One region of the Sporosarcina sp. P18a genome, then DNA from elsewhere that is predicted to be linked to it. Evidence: riboswitches for the same ligand, from Rfam matches in the RefSeq annotation. Region 1 holds a riboswitch; each other region holds the start of a gene.
The links. Region 1 has a riboswitch for cobalamin ahead of metE (5-methyltetrahydropteroyltriglutamate--homocysteine S-methyltransferase). Riboswitches for the same ligand answer to the same signal wherever they lie in the genome.

Region 1 (2,206 bases):
TTCAAGTTTGCCTTCAACAATTTTATAAGCTGTTACATCTGCATGTGAACCTTCAGCCAAAGGCGCCGCTTGATCTAGCAAGTTTTTCGCGAAATCAATTACTTTCTGTCCACGAATCGGATTGTATTCAACACCCGCTTCAGCACCCGCTTCATTACTGATTACATCAGATCCGTATAGTGCATCGTATAAACTTCCCCATCGTGCATTCGCTGCATTTAATGCATAACGAGCATTATCGATCGGCACTACCAATTGTGAGCCCGCTTGGTTTGCGATTTCATGATCAACATTAGCTGTTGTCACTTTGAAATCTTCAGGAACTGGCTCTAAGTAGCCAATTTCTTGTAAAAACTCTTTATATTTAACGAAATCAATTTCGCCTTTATTATTTTGATGCCATTCACTAATGGCCTTTTGTAATTCATCACGTTTTTCTAATAGTGCTTTGTTTTCAGGAGCAAGTTCATGAATGAGCGAATCAAAGTTTGTCCAAAATTGATCATTTTGAATTTCTAAGCCCGGAAGAACTTCTTCTTTTACGAAGTTATATAGTTCTGTTGCGACCTGCAATTTACCTACTTGTTCATAGTTTGTCATGGATAAAAGCCACCCCTTAAAATTTTTCCGCTACACTGTTGTATAACATATAGCGATGAACACCCATCATTATCTATTATCCGGCAACACCCCATAGCCCGTCGATCTAAAATCGACACAATAAAGACAAATGATCTCTTCACTTGAAGACGTGTTAGTACATATCATACCTAAAGTCTAGTTTACTTTCAACTGAATTGTGAAAATTTTCACATCATAGTTATCCGCCTTCGAGACAACCTATTCATAAACAGTTATATAACAGTCGGCGTAATATGTTGTTTTATCATTTCGTATTATACTTCCATATCGTTAGTTGTTTTTTAGCATTTATCATTAAATTCTAACAGCGAGTTGACACACTATTTTGCATGTGATAGCTTTAGAGACAATCATCTGAATTGAATAGTTTGAAAAGTAGGTGGAATGAAAATACTTTCATTTCTTAAAAGGGAATCCTTTTCTTGGAGCGGTCCCGCCACTGTGAAGACGTTAATGCGTCCAGCCAGACACCTGCCTATTTTTCATGACGCTAATCCTACGGTGAATAGGGAAGTGTTAGACAGACGCAGTGTATAATCGCATGCTTACAAATAGCATGTTATTTTATACGTACTCGCATTTCTAACATTTCCCCTAGAGATGTTTTTTTTATTGAAAAAAATCAAGGGGGAAATTATCTATGGTAAAAAGCAGTATAACGGGCTATCCCGTAATAGGTGAAAATCGTGAGTGGAAACGTGTACTTGAAGCATTTTGGTCAAAGAAGATCTCGGAAGATGAGCTTCTTCAAACAACAAAAGAGATTCGCTTGGCAAACTTGAAGAAACAGCAAGATGCCGGGGTTGATTGGATTGCTGTGGGCGACTTCACATTGTATGATCGCGTACTGGATACGTCAGCCATGTTCGGAATCATTCCTTCACGCTATAACTGGAAAGGTGGACAAGTTTCCACTTCCACATACTTTTCGATGGCCCGCGGTAATGATGAGGCGGTTGCCTCCGAAATGACAAAATGGTTCAATACAAACTATCACTATATCGTGCCTGAATACGAAGGCCGGCGTTTTGAACTAACGGAAAACAAACCTCTAGCTGCTTATCGTGAAGCCAAGAGCGAACTGGGTATTGAAGGTAAACCTGTTCTACTAGGCCCCTATACATTACTAAAATTATCTAAAGGGTACGAGGATAAAGATGTACCATCCATTATCCTGCAACTGATACCCCTCTATCAAAAGGTATTACAAGAATTACAAGATGAAGGTGTACAATGGATCCAAATCGACGAGCCTATTCTATGTACATCAATAAGTTCAGATGAAATGAAGACTGTTACAGAAATTTATTCACAACTAACGAAAAATCTGAGCGGACTGAATATTCTTCTACAGACATATTTCGATTCAGTTGAACATTATAGAGAAACGATCGCGTTACCTGTTGCCGCTATCGGACTAGATTTCGTCCACGGACGCGAAAGAAATCTAGAGAACTTGAAGCAATATGGTTTCCCAGAAGATAAAATACTTGCGGCAGGAATTGTAGACGGTCGCAACGTATGGCGTTCCAATTTACGTGAAAAACTTACATTGACTGAAAAA
Region 2 (2,206 bases), on a different contig from region 1:
ATTCCATGGCCGTACAAGTAGGCGCATGGGCACCATACTTCATTGCCGGTGCTATCATGTTCTTCGCCTTTAGTTCCATCATCGGAAATTATTATTATGGCGAAACAAATATTGAATTCATTCATGCTAACATCGTATGGAAACGAATCTATCAAGTTCTCGTACTTGTCATGGTATACTTCGGTGCAATCGCAAAAGTACAAGTTGTATGGGATATGGCCGACCTATTCATGGGACTAATGGCCATCATTAACTTAATCGTCATTCTACTACTTGGTAAAATTGCCTTTAAAGTACTTGACGACTTCACTAAACAACGTAAAGCCGGCAGAAACCCTGTCTTCAAATCAGCCAGCATCCCTGAATTAAAAGGCGCAGAATGTTGGGAAGAGACAGCGGAAAAACCAGAAGATCGTTTGTAATAGAGGTGGTTTGTGGATGTTAGGGATATGATTTTTAATCTTTAACTTATTACCATGTATAAATTAGGATTGCAGCGGAAATCCCTTCTCCACACAAACTATTTAGTCAAGAAGTAAAAAGTTTGATATACTATAAAATACTGAATAACAAAAGTCGAATCGTAGTTCAGAAGAAGGATTCTGAACTTCGGTTCGATTTTTGTTTTGCATGTTTGAACACAACATGTTAGGGTTATATATGAATCGACACACTATATATAGTGTATAACAGCAAACAGATGAATTGGTACCCACCACGTTTAAAAGGGAATCCGCCACTAACGGAGCTGCCCCCGCAACTGAGGGCACGGACGACTATCTTATAAAACCACTGCTTCGGCGGGAAGGAAAGATGGAAGAACGATGTGCCAGCCAGTAGACCTGCCAGTCATCTCAGCAAAACATTCTTCGGGGTTGGAGAGTGAAAGCACAAAGCAGTCTTATTTCAGTCTGCCTAAAACTTTCCGCGATCTACTAAGCGTCAATTGACGACTCCCGATTTTATTGGGAGTTTTTTTATTTAGTACATAACCGAATTAATTAACTAAAGGGAGCGGATATCATGGCTATTATTCAAGAAACTAAGGGACTTAATCTAGTGTTGGAAAACTTACAAGAAGAATTCGGCAAGAAACAAATGGTGCCGTTAATCGAAGCGAGTGAGAAATTCCAGGAGCGCCACCCAGCTAGCACGGCAACTGAATGGACAAACGCGATGGTACTAGAGTCTTTAAGCCGTATTGATGAAGCGAATACGTATTGGACGTTTGTAGCTGCACGTATTTATTTATTCGACGTCTATGCAAAGCAACAAGCATTGCGCGGGGCAGATGTTTATACCGACTTTGCGAAAAATGTAGAACGCTTGGTGGAACAAGGTTTATATACATCCGTTCTGACAGAGAAATATAGCCTGGATGAGCTTCAGGAAATCGGTAAACTACTCGATCCTTCTCGTGACCTATTATTCACATATATCGGTTTGAAAACATTGGTAGACCGATACGTAACCGTAAACTTTAAAAAACAGCCAGTGGAGCTGCCGCAAGAGCGCTGGTTGATCATCGCGATGACGCTAATGCAAGACGAAACAGTAGACCGCATTCATAAAGTTGGCGAAGCATACTGGGCGATGAGCAATTTATACATGACAGTAGCGACACCTACATTATCGAATGCAGGCAAGATGCACGGTCAGCTATCCAGTTGCTTTATCGATACAGTGGATGATTCCTTACAAGGGATCTACAACAGCAACACTGATATCGCGAACTTGTCGAAATTTGGTGGTGGTATCGGTGTCTATATGGGGAAAGTTCGTTCCCGCGGTGCATCGATTCGTGGTTTCGAAGGCGCGTCAAGCGGTGTTCTTCCATGGATCAAACAACTGAACAATACGGCAGTCAGTGTCGATCAACTCGGTCAACGTCAAGGTGCCGTAGCCGTTTATCTCGACGTATGGCATCAAGACATCTTCACATTCCTCGATCTCAAGCTCAATAACGGCGATGACCGTTTACGTGCACATGACATTTTCACAGGCGTTTGCTTGCCAGACTTGTTCATGGAGAAAGTCGAGTCCCGTGAAGACTGGCATTTATTCGATCCACATGAAGTCCGCACGAAAATGGGCTATTCATTGGAAGACTTCTATGATGAAAGAAAAGGACAAGGAACATTCCGCGAGAAGTATGAAGAATGCGTCCGTAATGAAGATTTATCACGAGAGACGGTTTCCGCGATTG
Region 3 (2,206 bases), on a different contig from region 1:
GACTCAGCTCGCATGCGCGCACCGCACCGCGTGACAACTTATATTCAAGAACTCGCAGCTACATTCCATAGTTTCTACAATGCGAATAAAGTGCTCGACCCGGAAAATAAAGACCTGTCCGAGGCGCGTTTGGCTTTGATCACAGCAACTAAAACGACGATCGCGAACGCGTTGAAATTAGTTGGCGTTGAAGCACCGGAAAGAATGTAATATATCGAAAACGGCCAAGCAGATTATTTACTGCTTGGCTTTTTATGTCTTTGGAAGTACTGCCTGTCAAAGTTTCATCAAATGCAACGAAATATCCCAATAGCGCGATCTTCAAGCAGTTCGGCGCGGTTACACATCATAATAGCGCGGATCACTCAACGATTAGCGCGGTTACATAGAGTAATTGCGCGGTGTTAAACACGAAATGCGCGGTCTATTCCAGTTTTAGCGCGGTTCAACCTACCACCACAAGAACAGGTAGGAAGTGGGGATGACTTTTGAAAGATCAGCACCGCCCTGTACAACCCTCACTATTACCGCTATAATAAAGCATAATTACATATCTTCTAAAAGGTTCTCAATACTAGAGATGAAAAGTGAAATCGGTTCAAATCCGATGCGGTCCCGCCACTGTACGTGCTATGCACAAGCCAGGTCACCTGCCTTTTTAGAAAATGAAGTTCCGCAGCAACCTACGAGGATAGGTGTAATGGAAGAAGTCACGTCCTGATTTCATCCCACCTAATCCTTCGAATGATCGAAGGATTTTTTCGTGTCTGCGACTTGCGTAATGCAACACACATATTAAAGGAGGAGCACACATGAAGAAGTTTTTACAACTACTGCTGACAGCAATGCTCGCGGTACTACTACTCGCAGCATGTGGAAGCGATAGTGCAAAAGAAGAAACACCAGCAAATGAAAATCAAGCTGGCGAAGAAACGAAAACAGAACAAGCATCAACGGATACAACGAGTTATCCATACACTCTGACAGATGCGATTGGCAAAGAAGTTACATTTGAAAAAGTGCCAGAAACTGTCATTTCATTACTTCCAAGCAACACGGAAATATTATTCGGGATTGGTGCAGGGGATAAAGTCATCGCAGTAACAGAAAACGATGACTATCCTGAAGAAGTAACGGAGCTTGATACAGTAGGGGATTTTACGGTCAACATAGAAAAAGTGATTTCATTGCAACCGGAAGCGGTGTTCGCACATGAAATGATGTTGGGTTCGAATGAAGAAGGATTGAATCAGATTCGTGACGCAGGCATCCCTGTGATCGTTATACAGAATGCAGGAACATTTGAAGAGACATATGAAACGATTGAATTGATTGGTAAAGTTATGGACAAAAATGTGGAAGCGAATCAAATCGTTGAAGATATGAAAACGAAAGTCGCTGATATCGAAAAGAAAGCAGCGGACATTACGGACAAGAAGCGCGTGTTTATTGAAAACTCCGATGCACCTGAAATTTACACGGCAGGAAAAGGAACTTTCCCACAACAGTTTTTGGATATGATCAATGCTGAAAACATCGTGACAGAAGAAGGTTGGATTATGATCAGTCCTGAAACGATTGTAGATGAAAATCCGGATGTAATTTTGGCAATATATAGCTATGTTCCAAACGTTGTAGAAAATATTAAGACGCGTGACGGGTTTGATGCAGTTACTGCGATCAAAGAAGATCGAGTCATTCAACTGGATGAAGATATTACAAGCCGTACAGGTCCGCGTTTGGCTGACGGATTAGAATCGTTTGCGAAAGCAGTCTATCCTGAGGTATTCGGTGAATAAAACTGCGCTCGCCTATGTCGTGTCGATTGCCACGCTCCTTGTGGCAATCTGGCTCGGCGTATCGATCGGTACAGTGAAAATACCAATAGAGACGCTATGGAATCAATCGGATGCGACCGCGAGTAATATTTTGTGGAAGATCCGTATGCCACGTGTGTTGCTGGCCGGAATTGTCGGTGCCTCACTGGCTATATCAGGAGCCGCGTTCCAAGGGCTTTTGAAAAACCCGTTAGCTGATCCTTACACCCTCGGAGTGTCATCCGGTGCCTCTGTCGGCGCCGTGATCACACTCTTTTTTGGTATATCGCTGCCGGTTCTTGGCGCGTTCACCTTACCTGTATTTAGTATGATGGGTGCCGCAATCACGATGTTTTTAGTGATCGGTTTTGCTCGAATGGTCGACCGGT
Region 4 (2,206 bases), on a different contig from region 1:
AGGTATTGCCTATACGGAATCAGCTATTGATCTATTGACTATGCCTGTTGATTTATCGAGAGTTCTATCTATTCCAGGCGGAGAAAGTCAAGAGATGAGTTACACCGATATGCAGATGATTGTCATAAGTGATGAAGTATTGTCGGAGATAGACGTAGAAGAAAAGCAATTGCTCTTCGTTAACTCCGATAGTTTGACGGAAAACTTTATGAAATTCCAAGCGGATCAGCAAATCGTATTTCAAGGCAAAGAGCATATGTATGATCTGACACTGAAAGGGACGGAAAGAGTAGCTGTTCTTCCAACGCGTGTAGCTTATGGTTTTGTTGTCGCGGTAGTGGATGATCGGGTGTTCCAGAAAATGAATGTAGATAAAGACCCTTCCATAACGCCTGAATTCACTGAGTATCATGGAGTGGATATTACTAATGAAAATGATCTCGAAAAAGCGAATGAACTATTTAATGTGTTGGGAATAAACGAATGGGCAGGGCATGAATCAAAGCTTGAGGAAAGAACGAAACAGATGCAAAGTGCTGGCATGATCATGTTCATCGTGGGATTCCTTGGCCTTGCTTTCCTTGTTACGTCTGGCTGCGTCTTATACTTTAAACAGATGGACGAAAGTGAAGATGAAAAGTCGAACTACACTATTCTTCGTAAACTAGGCTATACACAAACGGATTTACTGAAAGGGATTCAACGAAAGCAGTTATTTAATTTCGGTATTCCATTAGTCGTCGGTCTCTTACATAGCTATTTTGCTGTAAAATCCGGCTGGTTTTTATTCGGTACTGAAATGCTGACACCAACGATTATCATAATGTTAATCTACACAGCACTATATTCAATATTTGGTTTGCTTTCCGTGTGGAATTATAAGCGTGTGATTAAAGATTCTCTATAACAGATTAATCCCCCTGACAAGGCAAGGACAGGGGGATTTTATTATGAATTAATTACTACCTACTAATTCAGCTACTACGATTTGATATGCTTTATCTAAATTAGCCAATTGTTTAGCTTTTTCTGCTGAGTTGTAGGTATGATCTTCGGAAATTTGTTTCTTTACATCTTTCACCAATATAGGAAGGGGGGTAGAGTGAGTACCCACACGTTCCGACATCAATGTGTCCTTTAATAAGTTTGTAAAGTCGTTAATAGTTTGATTGCACATCATTCATTCTCCTCATCGTGTTTGTATTAGTTCGTTGACATAAAAAACATCCATCCAGTAAATACCTGGAAGGATGTTAAGTGGGAAGCCATGACGAATTAAACGGTTCGGCAGGAAAAACATTTACGTTGGATCGACAGAAACTATATCGAAGCCTCCTAAAGAATGTCCTGATTCCGTTTTTTCGTACGTCGGCTTGTGTATGATTTTTCATAAGCCGCACTTGACACCTCCTATCCGCGTAGGGTATTGGTGTGTACTGATCTAGGCAGGTCTCCTGGCTCGTTTTCATCGTATAATTCACCTTCCCATTTCCCTTGCGGTGAAACAGTGGTAACGAATTATACTCCAACTCACAGTTGCGGGACAGCATCGGTTTTTCACCGATTTCCCTTTTAAGCGTTTAAGAAAATAAACGCACCTATCTCTAACACGATATTCAGTTGCCCTTTTAGTATATCACTCTTATTTAGAAAGGAACAAAAATAGTACAGCATCCTCCACTACATGACGAACACACCCTAATCCTACGGGTCGCGCTACTTGGAACAACGATTTATGTTTCCGGCCTATTCTATGGCTTAAAGTCTACCCAATTAAAGAATGCCGTGTAGCGTTTCGTTGATATATGAAAACACCTACAAACACGACAAACTCAGACGCTGGAATAGATAACCAAATACCGTTCAATCCAAAGAAGCGAGGTAAAATCATTAAGAAAATCAACATAATGATAATTTCGCGTGAAGCTGTGATCCAAGTTGCCATCCGTACATTGCCGATAGACTGATAATAGGTCATCATGACAAAGTTCGTACCTGTAAATAAATAAGCAAAGAAGAATAAATTAATTCCTGTAGTAGCCAAATCTCTTACGGCTTGTGGGAAGTCCTCGAAGATCGATACGATAGGGCTTGCCGCGAATTGACCGACAAGGAAGAACACAGCACCTGCCATGACAACGGTGAGAGTGGCCTTTTTTACAGTTTCCCTCATCCTTGCCTGGTTGCCGGAGCCTTGATAATAACT

Region 2: linked by a shared signal. The riboswitch ahead of CSV75_RS09420 (ribonucleoside-diphosphate reductase subunit alpha) and the one ahead of metE (5-methyltetrahydropteroyltriglutamate--homocysteine S-methyltransferase) in region 1 are both predicted to bind cobalamin.
Region 3: linked by a shared signal. The riboswitch ahead of CSV75_RS09040 (ABC transporter substrate-binding protein) and the one ahead of metE (5-methyltetrahydropteroyltriglutamate--homocysteine S-methyltransferase) in region 1 are both predicted to bind cobalamin.
Region 4: linked by a shared signal. The riboswitch ahead of CSV75_RS13740 (hypothetical protein) and the one ahead of metE (5-methyltetrahydropteroyltriglutamate--homocysteine S-methyltransferase) in region 1 are both predicted to bind cobalamin.

Annotation. Positions count from the first base shown of each region.
Region 1 covers NZ_PDYQ01000001.1:68,093-70,298, reverse strand. Annotated here, with positions in the region: gene CSV75_RS00385 (malate synthase G) at 1-600, opposite strand, end outside; cobalamin riboswitch at 1,003-1,135, shown strand; gene metE (5-methyltetrahydropteroyltriglutamate--homocysteine S-methyltransferase) at 1,283-2,206, shown strand, end outside.
Region 2 covers NZ_PDYQ01000002.1:402,585-404,790, reverse strand. Annotated here, with positions in the region: gene CSV75_RS09425 (alanine/glycine:cation symporter family protein) at 1-422, shown strand, start outside; cobalamin riboswitch at 689-864, shown strand; gene CSV75_RS09420 (ribonucleoside-diphosphate reductase subunit alpha) at 1,024-2,206, shown strand, end outside.
Region 3 covers NZ_PDYQ01000002.1:321,851-324,056, reverse strand. Annotated here, with positions in the region: gene argS (arginine--tRNA ligase) at 1-210, shown strand, start outside; cobalamin riboswitch at 546-672, shown strand; gene CSV75_RS09040 (ABC transporter substrate-binding protein) at 813-1,799, shown strand; gene CSV75_RS09035 (FecCD family ABC transporter permease) at 1,792-2,206, shown strand, end outside.
Region 4 covers NZ_PDYQ01000006.1:65,776-67,981, reverse strand. Annotated here, with positions in the region: gene CSV75_RS13745 (ABC transporter permease) at 1-907, shown strand, start outside; gene CSV75_RS13740 (hypothetical protein) at 956-1,180, opposite strand; cobalamin riboswitch at 1,428-1,617, opposite strand; gene CSV75_RS13735 (MATE family efflux transporter) at 1,766-2,206, opposite strand, start outside.